2 regions of the Granulicatella sp. 20925_1_45 genome follow, and region 1 is predicted to be linked to the other one. Evidence: predicted binding sites of a transcription regulator. Region 1 holds the regulator's gene; the other holds the start of a gene.
What was found. Region 1 encodes Rex, which represses fermentation and respiration genes when NADH is low (regulators of the CRP and FNR family bind a similar motif). Its sites were predicted from a motif close to TTGTGAANTANTTCACAA; they were not measured.
Positions count from the first base shown of each region.

Region 2: adhE (bifunctional acetaldehyde-CoA/alcohol dehydrogenase) is a predicted target of Rex. The motif match lies at 1,941-1,958, and genes of this name have one in related genera.

Region 1 covers NZ_JAPWBR010000031.1:8,992-14,177, reverse strand. Annotated here, with positions in the region: gene groL (chaperonin GroEL) at 419-2,038, opposite strand; gene groES (co-chaperone GroES) at 2,053-2,322, opposite strand; gene O3798_RS08415 (hypothetical protein) at 2,474-2,737, shown strand; gene O3798_RS08410 (redox-sensing transcriptional repressor Rex) at 2,815-3,462, opposite strand; gene O3798_RS08405 (ATP-binding cassette domain-containing protein) at 3,705-5,186, shown strand, end outside.
Region 2 covers NZ_JAPWBR010000017.1:3,889-9,074, reverse strand. Annotated here, with positions in the region: gene tgt (tRNA guanosine(34) transglycosylase Tgt) at 1-1,051, shown strand, start outside; gene yajC (preprotein translocase subunit YajC) at 1,118-1,435, shown strand; gene O3798_RS06365 (post-transcriptional regulator) at 1,439-1,714, shown strand; gene adhE (bifunctional acetaldehyde-CoA/alcohol dehydrogenase) at 1,978-4,611, shown strand; gene O3798_RS06355 (metal-dependent transcriptional regulator) at 4,720-5,124, shown strand.

The DNA of each region.
Region 1 (5,186 bases):
CGTTGGTCTTATTTTCTTTCTCTTATTAACTCTCTTTTTTATAAGAAGCTCAAAAACCTGTTCAAAACGAAGAACCTCGAGGAGTAGCTCTTTCTCTTATCTTCTCCATTCCATCCTCTTTTTATAAGTATCACCAAAAAATGTGTTCAAAACGGAGAACACGAAGGATTTTATAGTAGCAGTAATGGGGAATAACACAAAATGCGAATTAGGAGCCGTAGGAAGTCATTCCGTACGGCTCCTTTGAGGCTTTTGAGGTGAGAGACGACAGGCTCGAACCGTTGTCCCATTACAGCTATTATAAACAAATCCTTCAGTGTTCGAAGTTTTGAACTTCGTTCACTTTTGTCGGGAAGCACCTTGCGGTGTTTTTATCCAAAAAGAAAAAGAGGGGTGAAAAACTTTCACCCCTCTTTGATTACATCATACCCATGCCCGGATCCATCCCTGGCATTGGTGGTGCTACTGGAGCTGGTTTGTCAGCTACAACAGCTTCTGTTGTTAATAATAATGCTGAAACAGATGCAGCATTTTGTAAAGCAGAACGTGTTACTTTTGTTGGGTCCACGATACCTGCTTCAATCATGTTTACCCATTCATCTGTAGCGGCATTGTATCCAATTCCTTTTTCTTCAGATTTCAAACGAGCAACAATGACTGAACCTTCAAGACCCGCATTTTCTGCGATTTGACGTAATGGTTCTTCTAATGAACGAGATACGATTTTCGCACCTGTAGCTAAGTCGCCTTCTAATTCAAGAGCGTCTACGACTTTTTGAACGTTCACAAGAGCTGTTCCCCCACCTGAAACGATTCCTTCTTCAACCGCTGCGCGAGTTGCGTTTAAGGCATCTTCAATGCGAAGTTTTTTCTCTTTCAATTCTGTTTCAGTAGCGGCACCGACTTTAATCACGGCAACCCCACCTGATAATTTAGCAAGACGTTCATGTAATTTTTCACGGTCAAAATCACTTGTTGTATCTTGTGCTTGTGCGCGAATTAAAGCAACACGGTTCGCGATTAATTCTTTAGAGCCTGCACCTTCAACGATTGTAGTGCTGTCTTTAGAAACTACAACTTTACCAGCTGTCCCTAATTGAGCTAATGTTGCGTCTTTTAATTCTAAGCCAAGGTCTTCTGTAATAACTTGAGCACCAGTTAACACAGCGATATCTTCTAACATCGCTTTACGACGGTCACCGAATCCTGGAGCTTTTACAGCTACCACGTTAAATGTTCCGCGTAATTTGTTTAATACTAATGTTGGTAAAGCTTCGCCATCCACGTCATCCGCGATGATTAATAACGCACGTCCTTGTTGAACGATTTGTTCTAATAATGGAATGATTTCTTGGATGTTTGATACTTTCTTATCTGTAATTAAGATAAATGGATTGTCTAAAGTCGCAATCATCTTGTCATTATCTGTCACCATATATTGTGATAAGTAACCACGGTCAAATTGCATTCCTTCTACAACATCTAACTCTGTTTCAATCCCTTTAGATTCTTCGATTGTGATAACGCCGTCGTTACCCACTTTTTCCATAGCTTCAGCGATTAATTCACCGACTTCAGCTGAACCTGAAGAAATGGCCGCAACTTGTGCGATGGCTTCTTTTGATTCTACTGGACGAGAAATGCGATGTAATTCTTCAACAGCTGCTTTTGTTGCAAGTTCAATCCCGCGACGGATGCCTACTGGGTTTGCGCCAGCTGTTACGTTTTTCAATCCTTCACGAACGATAGCTTGTGTTAAAACAGTAGCTGTTGTTGTACCGTCACCGGCAATATCGTTTGTTTTTGAAGCTACTTCAGCCACGAGTTTTGCACCCATATTTTCGAAGTGATCTTCTAATTCGATTTCTTTGGCAATTGTTACCCCATCATTTGTAATCAGTGGAGACCCAAATGCTTTTTCTAATACAACATTACGTCCTTTTGGTCCTAATGTTACTTTTACTGTGTTCGCTAAAACGTCCACACCACGTAGCATGGCGCTTCTTGCGTCTTCTGCAAATTTAATATCTTTCACCATAGTTGTATCCTCCTTTATTCAACAATTGCGATAATGTCTTTTTCTTTCACGATGATATATTCTTGACCATCTAATTTAACTTCTGTTCCTGAATATTTCTCGAAAACGACTTTATCGCCAACCGCTACTTGACGGTCTTCTGCAGCAGTGAATTCGCTTGTTGCGATGACTTTTGCAAATTGTAATTTTTCTTGAGCAGTTGTTGGTAGGAATAATCCTCCAGCAGTTTTTTCTTCTTGCTCTACCATTTGAATAACAACTCTATCTTTTAAAGGCTTTAACATATGAAATCCTCCTTCATCTTTTTTAGCACTCAAAAACACTGAGTGCTAACTCATAGTTTTATGATACTCATTTGGTCAGGAAAAATCAAGAATAAATACTTGCTTATTTGTCTGGAATTTTGTAAGATTTTGACAGGAAAGGATGATTGCGATGACACGAAAAAGTTTCTTTAGAAAACTATATTTTGAAATCATATTAGCCGTCTTCTTTATCTTTCTAGCAACGACGCATTATCCTGGAAATGGATTTGACTTTATCACATTATTCTGCTGTCTATTCGCAACGACAAGCATCGTAACAAGTATCAACATGCTTCGCACCTATAACGAGTTGAAAAAACTCGCTAATCTCATCGAGAATCTGCCCGATGACGAGGATTCACTAGACGATAAAGAACCAAAAGAAAAGCACTAATCGCTCCGCAAATCGGATTGGATTAGTGCTTATTTTTTATACAAAAAAGGCACCCTATATGGATGCCTTTCAATAGATTATTTTTGGTTGTCCAAGAAATAAATTAGTGTTTGAAGTTCGTTTGTTAAGTCCACGTTTTGAACTCGAACGTCTTCTGGTACGTCTAAGCGGATTGGTGTGAAGTTCAAGATTCCGCGAACATTTGCTTCTACTAAGCGGTCTGCTGTTTCTTGAGCTACATCTTGAGGCACTGTTAAGATGGCCACTTGGATTTGTTGAACTTTCAATTGTTCTACCATTTCATCCATGCTGTAAACTGGCACACCTGTTTGGATTGTTCCAACGATGTCTTCGTTTACGTCAAACGCTGCGCTAATACGCACGTTGTTGCTTTGGTGGAAGTTGTAGTTTAAGAGCGCTTGTCCTAATTTACCAACCCCTACTAGAGCGACGTTTGTTAGGCGATCTTGGTTTAAAGTATGGCTGAAGAATTCTAATAAGTATTCTACATCATATCCATATCCACGTTTTCCTAAAGCTCCAAAGTATGAGAAGTCACGACGGATTGTTGCGCTATCGACTTTTACGGCTTCACTTAATTCAGTTGATGAGATGCGACGTTTTCCTGCATCATGCAAGAAACGTAAGTAACGATGATAAATAGCCAAACGTTTCGCAGTTGCGCGTGGCACTTCGATTTCTTTTAATTCGTTTAAATCTTTCATGAATAAGACTCCCTTTTTCTTTTATTTCCATGCGTATTCTATCACAACGACATTTCATTTCACAAACAGTTTGCTTGTACCTCACGAACATTCCTAAGTTTCGCTTATATACAGAAGGCTTTGTGCTTTTTTCTTCACAACCTCCCTATTGTGAATGTGAATGCAAAGAAGAACGCGTATCAATATTGTTCCCCCTCTTTTTTATGCTAAAATAAACTGAAACTACTTTGAAAGGACCCGTCATGATTTTACTACAAGGACAAGGACTCGCGCGTACGTTTGCGGATGAAGTCCTATTTGAAAATATTACGATTCATATTCAAGAAAATTCACGCATTGCCATCGTTGGGCGAAATGGTACTGGAAAATCCACGCTATTAAAAATGTTGGCTGGAATCGAAGAACCTTCACTTGGCGCTGTGTCAAAGAAGAAAGACCTCTCGATTGGCTACTTAGACCAATACGCTGCTATCCAGTCTTCCCGCACTGTTTGGGAAGAAATGGTGCATCTCTTTGAAGACGTAGAAACTTTGAAGAAACAAGCGCAAAAAGCCGCCGAACAACTCGGTGACCCTGACCTTCTTAGTGACCCAGTTGCGTACGAACTCGCCTTAAAACGATACGACCAGCTTCAAGAAGAATTGAACCAAAAGAACGCGTATGGTTACGAGTCTGAGATTCGCACCGTGCTTCACGGCTTCCGTTTCTATCCAGAAGACTACGATCAACCGATTCAAGCACTCTCTGGGGGCCAACGCACTCGTCTGGCACTAGCTCGTATTTTATTAGAGAAACACGACTTACTCATCTTAGACGAACCAACCAACCACTTGGATATTGAAACATTGACGTGGCTTGAAGACTACTTACGCTCTTCAAGTAGCGCGCTTGTCATCGTATCCCACGACCAATACTTCTTGGACCGTGTGTGTAACGAAGTCTATGAAATCAGTCATAAGGCCTGCGAATATTATAAAGGAAACTACTCGCACTACTTAGAAGAACGCGAGCAACGCTATTTACTCAAACAAAAAGCCTACGAGAAGCAGCAACAAGAGATTCACGACTTAGAAGAATTCATCGCGAAAAACTTAGTGCGCGCTTCAACTACAAAACGAGCCCAATCACGCCGTAAGAAGCTCGAGAAAATGGAACGCTTAGAGAAACCAAAAGGCGATCAGCGCTCTGCTCGTTTTGAATTTACCGTGGAACGCGAATCCGGAAACCAAGTGCTGCAAGTAACTGATGCTTATATCGGCTACGACCACGAAGCCTTGAGTGGTCCGATTTCCTTCCAGCTTCGCAAGCGTGAGGCCATCGCGATTGTGGGGCCTAACGGTATTGGAAAATCTACTCTCTTGAAGTCTATTACGGGTGAATTACCTTTAATCGAAGGTTCAATCGACTTAGGTGCTGGCGTTCAAGTCGGTTACTATGACCAAAACTTGGCCGGCCTCTCATCGAATCAAACGGTTCTAGAAGAACTCTGGTCTCGTCACTCAACGATGCCTGAAAAAGACATCCGTTCGATTCTTGGCAGTTTCCTTTTTTCAGGCAACGACGTCGAGAAAACAACCGCTCAACTCAGCGGGGGTGAAAAGGCCCGTTTGGCACTTTGCAAACTGTCTCTTGAACATGATAATTTCCTACTGCTTGACGAACCAACCAACCACTTGGACATCGACAGTAAAGAAGTCCTCGAAGATGCCCTTATCGACTACGAC
Region 2 (5,186 bases), on a different contig from region 1:
AACACCAATGTTTATGCCGGTTGGGACACTTGCTACTGTGAAATCAATGTCTCCGGAAGAATTAGATGAAATGGGCGCAAATATCATTTTAAGTAACACATACCACTTATGGTTACGTCCAGGTGCAGATATTGTAGATGAAGCCGGTAAACTCCATAACTTCATGAATTGGAAAAAAGGGATTTTAACAGACTCAGGCGGTTTCCAAGTCTTCTCGCTGAGCGATATGCGTCGTATTGAAGAAGAAGGAGTTCATTTTAGAAATCATTTAAATGGATCTAAATTATTCTTATCTCCTGAAATTTCAATCGATGTACAAAATAAACTAGGTGCAGACATCATCATGAGTTTTGACGAGTGTCCAGATTTCCACCATACACATGATTACGTGAAAGATTCAATCGCTCGTACAACTCGTTGGGCAGAGCGTGGATTAAAGGCACATAAATCACCAGATACACAAGCGTTATTCGGAATCTTACAAGGTGCTGGTTATAAAGATTTACGTATCGCTCATGCAAAAGACATGGTTTCTCTAGATTTCCCAGGATATTCTATTGGTGGATTGTCGGTTGGTGAAACAAAGCAAGAGATGAATGAAGTGTTGGATTACTTAACACCACTCATTCCAGATAATAAACCTCGTTATTTAATGGGAGTGGGGTCACCTGACTCATTAATCGATGGAGTCATTCGCGGAGTAGATATGTTTGACTGTGTACTACCAACACGTATTGCTCGTAATGGTACTTGTATGACCAGTGCGGGGCGTCTTGTAGTGAAGAACGCGAAATACGAACGTGATTTCCGTCCATTGGATGAGAAATGTAATTGTTACACATGTCGTAACTATACACGTGCTTATATCCGTCATTTATTTAAGACAGACGAAACATTTGGCTTACGCTTAACCAGTTATCATAACTTGTACTTCTTATTAAACTTAATGAAGCAAGTACGCCAAGCGATTATGGATGATAACTTATTAGAGTTTAGAGAAGCGTTCTTTGAAGAATATGGCTTCAACAAAGAAAATGCTAGAAATTTCTAAAGAGTATAGAAATAAAGCGACTTTTTTGATAAAGTAAAAACATAAAATTGGAAATGAGGTAAGATTATGGATCAAATGACATTATTAATTGCATATATCGTTGTAGCAGGAGGAGCGTTCTGGTTCTTCGGACGTAAACAACGTCAACGTGCTAAAGAAATTCAAGCGCAAAGAGAAGCGATGAAAATTGGAGATAAAGTAGTTACAATCGGTGGATTGCACGGTGTAATTGATAACATTGATACTGTAAATAAAACAGTCGACCTAGATTGCGAAGGAGTCATCCTAACTTTCGAACGTGCTGCTATTCACCATGTTGTTTCAGAATCTGCTCCAACAAATAACGAAGTGTATACTGATGAAGTAGCAACTGAAGAAGAGTAATCGATGGATAAAGAAAGTTTAAAAAATAAATTTAAAACTTGGTTATATTATAAAGTCAGTGAGTTTAACGATTTAGGATATACAACAATTCAAACGGAAGATCTCGCGCATTATTTTGCTGATTATCGTTGGAAGAAAAAAATTCCTGAAAATCTATTTGAGCAGATTTTTCAAATTAATCAATTAAGTATTAATGAATATTTCGATTTTGAATCTTTAGAAGCACAAACGAATAAAGAGATTACACTTGAGGATATCAATTTAAGTGAATTATTTTAAAAAGAGAAGCTAGCTGTACGCTAGCTTCTCTTTTTGTATAAAAAACTTTGTAAAGGATTACAAAAAGCGCTACAAAAGTATTGCTATTTTCGGAATAATGGTTAGAATGAAGGTATAGGTTAGGGAATTTTTATGAAAGGGAAATGAAAACAAATGAATCTGTTTTCAAAGGAAAATTTTTCAATGAAAATAGTTTACATTTTTACAAAAATAGTGTAAGATAAGAATGTGATAAAAATAACAAACACTGGGGGAAATCACAAGTGAGTGAAGAAAAAAACAACAACCAAGTACAACAAGAAATCAACCATCTCGTGGAGAATGGGTTGAAAGCCTTAGATGAATTCCGCTTGTTAAATCAAGAACAAGTTGACTACATTGTGGCAAAAGCATCAGTTGCTGCGTTAGACCAACACGGTGTATTAGCGCAACATGCAATCGAAGAAACAGGACGTGGTGTTTTCGAAGATAAAGCTACGAAAAACTTATTTGCCTGTGAACACGTGGTGCACAACTTGCGTCATACTAAAACAGTTGGCGTTATTTCAGATGATGAAGTAACAGGATTAACATTAATCGCTGAGCCAGTCGGTGTTATCTGTGGGATTACTCCAACAACAAACCCAACTTCAACTGCAATTTTCAAATCATTAATCGCTTTAAAAACACGTAATCCAATCGTGTTTGCATTCCATCCATCAGCTCAGCAAAGTTCTGCACACGCAGCTCAAATCGTTCGCGATGCAGCCATTGCAGCTGGAGCTCCTGAAAATTGTATTCAATGGATCGAACATCCATCTATTGAAGCAACAAATGCTTTAATGAACCATGATGGCATTGCTACAATCTTAGCAACAGGTGGTAACGCGATGGTTAAAGCTGCGTACTCTTGCGGTAAACCAGCTCTTGGGGTTGGTGCAGGTAACGTACCAGCTTATGTTGAAAAATCTGCTAACATTCGTCAAGCAGCTCACGATATTGTAATGAGTAAATCGTTCGATAATGGTATGGTGTGTGCATCTGAACAAGCAGCAATTATTGATAAAGAAATTTACGATGATTTTGTTAAAGAATTAAAGAGCTATCACACTTACTTTGTAAACAAAAAAGAAAAAGCATTATTAGAAGAATTCTGCTTCGGCGTAAAAGCAAACAGCAAAAACTGTGCTGGAGCTAAATTAAATGCGAACATCGTTGGTAAGCCAGCAGCATGGATCGCAGAACAAGCTGGATTCTCAGTTCCAGAAGGAACTAACATTCTTGCTGCAGAATGTAAAGAAGTTGGCGAAAAAGAACCTTTAACTCGTGAAAAACTTTCTCCAGTAATTGCAGTGCTTAAATCAGAATCTCGTGAAGACGGTATTGAAAAAGCACGTCAAATGGTTGAATTCCATGGTTTAGGACACTCAGCAGCAATTCATACTGAAGATGCTGAATTAGCTAAAGAATTTGGACGCGTTGTTCGTGCAATTCGTGTCATTTGGAATGCTCCTTCTACTTTCGGTGGTATCGGGGACGTTTATAACGCATTTATCCCATCATTAACATTAGGTTGCGGTTCTTACGGACGTAACTCAGTTGGGGATAACGTAAGTGTTGTAAATCTATTAAATATCAAAAAAGTAGGGAGACGTAGAAATAACATGCAATGGTTTAAAGTTCCATCAAAAATCTATTTCGAACGCGATTCAATTCAATACTTACAAAAAATGAAAAATGTAAGCCGTGTAATGATCGTAACTGACCAAGCAATGGTTAAATTAGGATTCTTACAACGTGTTATTGAACAATTAGAATTACGTCCAAATAAAGTAATTTATGAAGTATTCTCAGACGTAGAACCAGATCCAGACATCACAACTGTAAACCGTGGTGCTGAAATCATGAAGAGCTTCGAGCCGGATACAATCGTTGCACTTGGTGGTGGATCTGTAATGGATGCTGCGAAAGTAATGTGGATGTTCTACGAACAACCACAAGTGGACTTCCGTGACTTAGTTCAAAAATTCATGGATATCCGTAAACGTGCATTCAAATTCCCAGAATTAGGAGAACGTGCTAAATATGTTGGTATCCCAACAACTTCTGGTACAGGTTCTGAAGTAACACCATTCGCGGTAATTTCAGATAAAGCAAACAACCGTAAATATCCATTAGCTGACTACTCTCTAACACCAACAATTGCGATTGTTGACCCAGCGTTAGTTATGACAGTTCCTGATTTTGTAACAGCTGATACTGGTATGGACGTGTTAACTCACGCAATTGAAGCGTACACTTCAACACTAGCAAACGACTATACTGATGGATTAGCATTACAAGCAATCAAATTAGTATTTGAAAACTTAGTAAGTAGTGTGAAAAATGCTGATTTCGTATCACGCGAAAAAATGCATAACGCTTCTACAATGGCTGGTATGGCATTTGCCAATGCGTTCCTTGGAATGAGCCACTCAATGGCGCATAAGATTGGAGGATTCTTCCACACAGTTCACGGACGTACTAATGCAATCCTATTACCATACGTAATCCGTTACAATGGTACTCGTCCTGCTAAAGCAGCTACATGGCCAAAATACAACTATTACCGTGCGGATGAAAAATTCCAAGACATCGCTCGTATGTTAGGATTACCATCTTCAACTCCTGAGGAAGCAGTAGATGCACTTGCTAAAGCTGTTTACGAATTAGGAGAAGCTGTAGGTATCGAAATGAACTTCAAAGCACAAGGTGTTAACCACAAAGAATGGTTAGCTACAATTCATGAAATTGCAATGCTTGCTTATGAAGATCAATGTTCACCTGCGAACCCTCGTTTACCAATGGTAGCTGATATGGAAGAAATTCTTGCTGACGCATACTTTGGATATAAAGAACGTCCAGGTCGTATCAAATAATTCATTTTGAATCTAAAGAGTCTTAGGAGTTTCCTAAGGCTCTTTCTTTGCTCTGTTTTTCAGCAGTAAAATATGCTATACTGTTAGGGAAATGAAAGGAGATGGCTTATGACACCCAATAAAGAAGATTACATTAAAACAATCTATAAATTAGGCGGTAAAGATGAATTCGTAACGAATAAAGCCATCAATCAAATGCTGGATCTTTCAGCGGCTTCAACGACAGAGATGTTAAACAAGCTTGTCCTTGATGGTACGGTGGAATACATCCGTTATAAAGGCGCAAAATTAACACAAAAGGGAATTAAAGTCGCAGAACGTCTAATTCGTTCTCATAAAATATGGGAAGTCTTTCTTGTGAATTCTCTTGGTTTTAGGGGAGATTCTGTTCATGAACAAGCAGAAATTCTCGAACATGCTTCGTCTGTTGAAATGACAGAGCGATTAGCGGAATTTTTAGGGAGTCCAACGCATTGTCCTCATGGTGAAGAAATCCCGCCTTATTCTGAATAATGAAATGATAAAACTGGTCTTTTTAAGGCCAGTTTTTTATTTTAGCTCTAGTATTTCTACTA